Regions from separate parts of the Microbacterium sp. NFH-22A-Y genome, predicted to be linked through region 2. Evidence: riboswitches for the same ligand, from Rfam matches in the RefSeq annotation. Region 2 holds a riboswitch; the other holds the start of a gene.

Region 1 (3,400 bases), 620 kb from region 2:
CTCGACGTCATCGCTGACCGCGCGCAACTGCTCGTCGAGGAACGCCGTCGGCGGCGCGTGCAGCGTGCGCACGCCGCGGGTGTTCTGGGCGACGAGCACCGTGACCACCGCCATCCCGTACCCGCCGAGCGCGCCGATCGACTTGAGGTCGGCCTGGATGCCCGCCCCACCGGTCGGATCGGTCCCGGCGATGCTGAGCACGCGGGGGATGCCGGCGGTCACCGGGCCGCCTCGGCGGCGTGCTCGGCGGGGCCGGTCAGAGCGGCGGCGAAGATCCCCGCCGCCGCGCCCGGATCGGCGGCCGCGCAGATCGCCGAGACCACCGCGACGCCCGCGGCGCCCGCGGCCCGGAGGGCAGGGACGTCGGCCGGCGTCACGCCCCCGATCGCGACGCAGGGCAGTGCGGTCGCGGCGGCGATCCTCGCGAACCCGCCGATGCCGAGCGGCTCGGGGTGATCGGGCTTGGTCGCGGTGGGCCGGATGACCCCCACCCCGAGGTAGTCGAGGGTGCCGGCGGGCATCTCGGCCGCGTCGGCGAGATGGGCGGGGGTGTTCGCCGTCCAGCCGACCAGCGCGTCGGCGCCGAGCAGGGCACGGGCGGTCTGCGGGGGCACGTCGCTCTGGCCCAGGTGGATGCCGTCGACACGGGCGCCGGCGTCACGGGCCGCGAGCACGACGTCGAGCCGGTCGTCGACGACGAGCGCCGCCCGTGCGGCGACGACATCCGACAGAGCGACCGCCTGTGCGATCAGCTCGCGGGCGGTGGAGGTCTTCGCGCGCAGCTGCACCACGCTCGCCCCGCCGGCCACGGCCGCATCGACGATCTCGCACAGCAGCGGGAACGGGACGCGCTCGTCGGTGACGAGGTGCAGCGAGAGGTCGTGACCGGTGGCCCCGCTCATCGCGCGGGCTCCGCAGACGAGAGACGATCGGGGGTGTCGAGGTCGGCCGGCGCCACGGCGGCCAGAGCGTCGAGGAACGCCACCGCGAACGAGCCCGGCCCGCTGGCCGCGCGCGCCGCCCGTTCCGCCGCGACGGCGTGCACGGCGGAGGCCGCGACCGCCGCCGACAGTGGGTCGCACACGCCCAGGAAGGCCGCCATGGTCGCACCGAGCGCGCATCCGCCTCCCGTCACCCGGGTCAGCAGCGCGTCGCCGCCGTGCACCCGGACCACCCGGGTGCCGTCGGTGATCAGGTCGACCGGCCCCGACACCGCCACCACCCCGCCCGTCCGCCGGGCGAGCGCGACCGCCGCGTCCCCCGCGGCCTCCGGGTCGTCGGTGGCATCCACGCCGCGTCCGCCCGCCCCGAGGCCGGCGAGTGCGAGGATCTCCGACGCATTGCCGCGCACGATCGCGGGTCGGCGCTCGACGAGCTCGGCGGCGAGGGCCGTCCGCACCGGGAGCACGCCGACGGCGACGGGATCGAGCACCCAGCGCTCGGTCGCCGCGACCGCCTCGCGCGCCGCGGTGCGCTGCTCGGCCGTCGGCGTGCCGAGGTTCACGAGCACGCCGTCCGCGATGCCCGCGAACACGCCCGCTTCGCCGGGGATGTCGCACATCGCGGGGGCGGCGCCCAGGGCCAGGAGGGTGTTGGCGGTGAAGTTCGTCACCACCGCGTTGGTGATGCACTGCACCAGCGGATGGGCCGTGCGCACGGCATCCACGGCGTCGGCGGGGGAGAGGTGGGCGCGCGCGCTCATCAGGGGACATCCCTTCGCTCGTACGAACGAGATCAGGTTCGACGGGTGTGATCTCAGCCCATGGTTCGGGCACCCCGTGTCGTTGACCAGGAATGTAGCAGGGCGTCGCCGCGGGCGCGAACCCGCCGTCGGCGGCTCAGACCGGAGCGGCCGCGAGGTCGGCCACGATCGCGCGCACCGCGTCGCGGCCGGCGCGGTTCGCGCCCACCGTCGACTGCGACGGCCCGTAGCCGATGAGGAACAGCCGCTGCTCGTCCACGGCGCGACCGTTCGCCACGCGGACACCGCCGAGCGCGGTCCGCAGCCCCAGCGGGGCGAGATGGGCGATGTCGGCGCGGAAGCCGGTGGCCCACAGGATGACGTCGGCGGGCTCGAACGACCCGTCGGGCATCCGTACCCCGTGCTCCTCGATGCGGGTGAACATCGGGTGGCGCACCAGGACGCCGCGCTCCTGCGCACGCCGCGCCCAGGGCGTCCAGTGCTGGCCCGTCACCGAGATCACGCTGCCCGGCGCCTCACCGCGCCGCACCCGCTCCTCCACGCCCGCGATCGCCGCGACGCGGGCCGCGGTGTCGAACTCCGCGGCATCCCACCGCACCTCCTGCCGCGTGACCCAGAAGGTGTCGGCGACCCGGGAGATCTCCTCCAGGAGCTGCACGGCCGAGATGCCGGCGCCCACGACGACGACGCGCTGACCGCGGAACTCGTCGGCCGACACGTAGTCGTGCACGTGCAGCTGGCGGCCCGCGAACTGCTCCTGACCCGGGTAGTGGGGCCAGAACGGCCGTCGCCAGGTGCCCGTGGCGTTGATCACGAACCGCGCGTGCCAGGCTCCGCGATCGGTGTCGACCTCCAGGAGGCCGTGCGGATCGGCGTCGACGCGGCGCACGGCGGTGACGTCCACGGGCCGCTGGACCCTCAGATCGAATCGCCGCTCGTAGTCGGCGAAGTACGCCGGGAGCACGTCGGCGCTCGCCGCGTCGGGGTCGGCCGGGGGAACGGGGGCTCCCGGCAGTTCGTGGATGCCGTTGACGGTCGCCATCCGCAGCGAACGCCACCGATGCTGCCAGGCGCCGCCCGGAGCGGCATCGGCGTCGAGCACGACGAACACGGGGGCGCGTCCGTCGCCCGGTGCCGGGACGAACCCGCGGCGGCGCAGATGGTAGGCCGCCGACAGTCCCGCCTGGCCGGCGCCGATCACGAGGACGTCCACCGTCCGGTCGGGCAGGGCGAGACTCATGCCCATCCCAACGCGGTCCGGCCGCAGATGTTCCCGCCGGGGCGCCCGCCGCGCCGCATGTCGGGGGCACGCCGTAGTCTGTTCTGGTGACCACCGCCCTGTACCGCCGCTACCGTCCGGAGACGTTCGGCGAGATGATCGGGCAGGCGCAGGTGACCGAGCCGCTCATGACCGCCTTGCGCGGCGACCGCGTCGGGCACGCGTATCTGTTCAGCGGCCCGCGCGGCTGCGGCAAGACGACCTCGGCGCGCATCCTCGCCCGCTGCCTGAACTGCGCGGCGGGCCCGACCGACACCCCCTGCGGCGTCTGCGACAGCTGCGTGGAGCTCAGCCGCGGAGGCGGGGGCTCCCTCGACGTGGTCGAGATCGACGCGGCCTCGCACAACGGCGTCGACGACGCCCGCGACCTGCGTGAGCGCGCGATCTTCGCCCCCGCGCGCGACCGGTTCAAGATCTTC
Region 2 (3,400 bases):
GGATGCCGGGGGCACGAGCCCCGCGAGGGTCATCGCGAACGTCGACTTCCCGGCCCCGTTCGCCCCGGTGATCGCCAGGGCCCGCCCGGCCCGCAGCCGGGCGTCGATGCCGGCCGCGACGATCCGCGGCATCCGCTCGCCGAACGGGCGCCGGCCCACCGCGACGGCGTCGGCGCTCAGCAGGACCTCCCCCGTGCCCGTGCGCGGCCGGGGGTCGATCACGACGGGGACGTCCGGCACCCAGACGCCCGCCTCGGTCAGGGCCGCGCCGTGCGCGCCGAAGACGCGCTCGGCGCTCCCGTCCGCGAGCACCCCGCCGTCGGATCCGAGCACCACGACGCGGTCGATGTGCTCGGCCCACAGCGCGACGCGGTGCTCCACGACGACGAGCGTGGCGCCCGTCCGCGACGCCGCCTCGACGACCGCGTCGCGCACGGCGACGGCCCCGGCCGGGTCGAGGTTCGCCGTCGGCTCGTCCAGCAGCAGCAGTCCGGGCCGCATCGCGAGGGCGCCGGCGAGCGCGAGCCGCTGCTTCTGTCCGCCGGAGAGGGCGGCGGTCGGGTGGTCGCGCGGCACGTCGAGGCCGACGGCGCGGACGGCCTCGTCGACCCGCCGCCAGATCTCGTCGGCGGGGACGCCGAGGTTCTCGCACGCGAAGGCGACGTCGTCGCCCACCCGGGCGAGCACGACCTGCGCATCGGGATCCTGGAGCACCAGGCCCGCCCGTCCGCGCACCGCGGCGGGCGCGTGGCCGTCGATCAGGAGCGCACCGGCATCCTCACCGTCCTCCGCATCGCCCAGCACGCCGGCCAGCCCGCGCAGCAGCGTCGACTTGCCCGAGCCGCTCGCGCCGAGGAGCAGGACGTGCTGGCCCGGCTCGATGTCGAGGTTGAGCTCCGACACGGCCCAGCGCCGACGGCCGGCGTGACGCCAGCCCCACCCTCGTGCGCTGACCGCCGCGGGCGCCGCGAGCGAGGCCGGGCTCACGCCGCGTCGGGCGCGTCCGCGATACGTGCCTCTCGACCCGCCGCGAACCGGTCCAGCGCGCCCGTGGCGGCCAGGGCACGGGCGATGAGCCACGACACCAGACCCGCGACGAGGATGCCGGAGACGACGGCGGCACCGAAGTAGATCACTCGCGGCCCGAACTCGTAGGCGGCGATCGAGGAGAAGTTGGTGTCGAGAAGGGCCACGGCGAGGCCGGCGAGGGCGCCCGAGGTGAGCGCCGCGATCAGACGGTAGTTCGCGTACGCGAACAGCGCGAACCCGAGCTCGGCGCCGATGCCCTGCACGACGCCCCAGACCAGCGTGAGGAAGCCCCACTGCGTGCCGACGGCCATCGACACCACCGCGGCGACGACCTCGGTGTACAGCGCGGCGCCGGGCTTGCGGATGATGAGACCACCGAGCACACCGGCGAACAGCCACCCGCCGGAGAGCAGCCCCTCCAGCCCCGGTGCGAACGCGAGGATGCTGCTCAGCGGCGTCCACGCCTGGCCCCACAGCCAGAAGACGACACCGGCGGCCACACCGATGACGCTGGCGACGACGATGTCGACGACGCGCCAGCGCAGGCGGCCGGTGCGCGCGGCGGAACGGGATGCCGCGGCATCCGACGAGACGGTGGACGGGGACGCAGACGCGTGCATGTTTCTCTCCTCCCTGCGCCGGCATGATCCGGATCAGGTTCGACGGTCGAAGCGTGGATCGCTTCCTCTCAGCCCGGCTCACCGGACTCCCGTGGTTGTGCGCTCGAGTATAGCGGCGACCGGGTACGTTGGGCGGGTGACCTCGGACGACGCGCCCCCGCCGTCGCGACGCGCGCTGCGCGAGTCCACCGCACCGACCGACATCGTCATCGTGCGGGGCCGCGACGGACGTCAGGCGCTCGGCTGGCTCGACGACACGACCGTGACGGGGACACTCGCCGTCGCGAACACCGCGCCCGCACCCGACCTGCTCACGAGGCGGCCGCGCCGATCGCCCCTGCGGGCGGGGGTGATCGCGCCGATCCTCACCACCATCGCCGTCGCGGGCGCGTACGCCGCGGCGACCCTGCTCTGGCCGCTCTGGGCCGTCACGCCGACGGTGCGCGCGATCGACCCGGACGGTCCCGGCTCGCCGGCGACCGCCGTGGCGTGGCCGACGGAGGGGGCCGGCGCCGTCGGGGTCGGGGGCATCGACGCGGTGGCCGCCTCGAGCGATGCGGCGGTCTCGATGGCGAGCATCTCGAAGCTCGTGACGGTGCTGATGATCCTGGACGAGATGCCGCTGAACGTCGGGGAGCAGGGGCGGGAGTTCGCGTTCACCTCGCGCGACCGCTCGACCTACTACGACTATCTGGCCAACGACGAGTCCGCCCTCGACGTGCCCGTCGGCGGCTCGCTCACGGAGTATCAGATGCTCCAGGGCATCCTCATCGGCTCGGCCGGCAACTACACCGATCGCCTCGCCGGCACGATCTGGCCGACCGACGAGGTCTTCTCGGCCGCCGCGCGCGCGTGGCTCGACCGCCACGGACTGCCCGGGATCACCCTGGCCGAGCCCACCGGGATCGACCCCGCGAACGCCGCCGATCCGGCCGCGCTCATCGCGCTCGCGCGGATCGCGCTGGCCCACCCGGTCGTGGCGGAGATCGTCCGCACCCGGACGGTCGAGCTTCCCGGGGCCGGCGAGGTCACCAACACCAACGACCTGCTCGCCGACCCGGCCGTGGTCGGTCTCAAGACCGGCAGCCTGGCGGGGTTCTACAACCTGCTGGCGGCGAAGGACGTCACCGTCGGCGCGGTGACCGTGCGCGTCTACGCGACCGCGCTCGGCCAGTCGTCCGACGAGGCCCGCGACCAGGAGACGGCGCGCCTGCTGGCCGACGTGGCCGCCGAGGTCGCCGCGCCGCGCACCCTGCCGGCCGGCACCCTCGCGGGCGTCGTCTCGACCGCGTGGGGGGCGACGGCGAACATTGTGACGGATGCCGACGCGGCGGTGATCCTGTGGAACGGCGCGGCGTCCACCGTGACGACGGACCTCGATCTGGGCGCGGCGCGCACCGTCGACGCGGCCGTCGGCGAGGTGCGGGTGACGGGACCGCTGGACGCGGCGACCGTCGGCGTGCACCTCACCGCCGACATCCCCGATCCGGACGCGTGGTGGCGTCTGACCCACCCGCTGCAGCTGTGGGGTCTGGCCGACTGAGCCGCGGGCCGCGACGCGGTGGCGCTAGAACGGCCAGATCAGCGGCACGTACACCACGGCGACGAGGAGGTACACCGCCATCAGCGGCAGGCCGAGCTTGCCGTAGTCGCCGAACCGGTAGCCGCCCGGCTGCATCACCATCAGGTTGGCCGGAGTCGCCACGGGCGTGAGGAACGCGGCGGCGCCGGCCACCGTCAGCGCCATCATG

Evidence for each region. Region 2 has a riboswitch for thiamine pyrophosphate ahead of L0965_RS01550 (ECF transporter S component). Riboswitches for the same ligand answer to the same signal wherever they lie in the genome.
Region 1: it holds a riboswitch for thiamine pyrophosphate, as region 2 does, so the genes downstream of both, thiM (hydroxyethylthiazole kinase) here and L0965_RS01550 (ECF transporter S component) in region 2, are expected to answer to the same signal.

The regions. Positions count from the first base shown of each region.
Region 1 covers NZ_JACBGF010000001.1:949,103-952,502, forward strand. The annotation lists gene thiD (bifunctional hydroxymethylpyrimidine kinase/phosphomethylpyrimidine kinase) at 1-222, opposite strand, end outside; gene thiE (thiamine phosphate synthase) at 219-902, opposite strand; gene thiM (hydroxyethylthiazole kinase) at 899-1,702, opposite strand; TPP riboswitch at 1,695-1,789, opposite strand; gene L0965_RS04515 (NAD(P)-binding domain-containing protein) at 1,839-2,942, opposite strand; gene L0965_RS04520 (DNA polymerase III subunit gamma and tau) at 3,029-3,400, shown strand, end outside.
Region 2 covers NZ_JACBGF010000001.1:332,225-335,624, reverse strand. The annotation lists gene L0965_RS01555 (ABC transporter ATP-binding protein) at 1-903, opposite strand, end outside; gene L0965_RS01550 (ECF transporter S component) at 984-1,649, opposite strand; TPP riboswitch at 1,643-1,752, opposite strand; gene L0965_RS01545 (D-alanyl-D-alanine carboxypeptidase) at 1,786-3,192, shown strand; gene L0965_RS01540 (SLC13 family permease) at 3,217-3,400, opposite strand, start outside.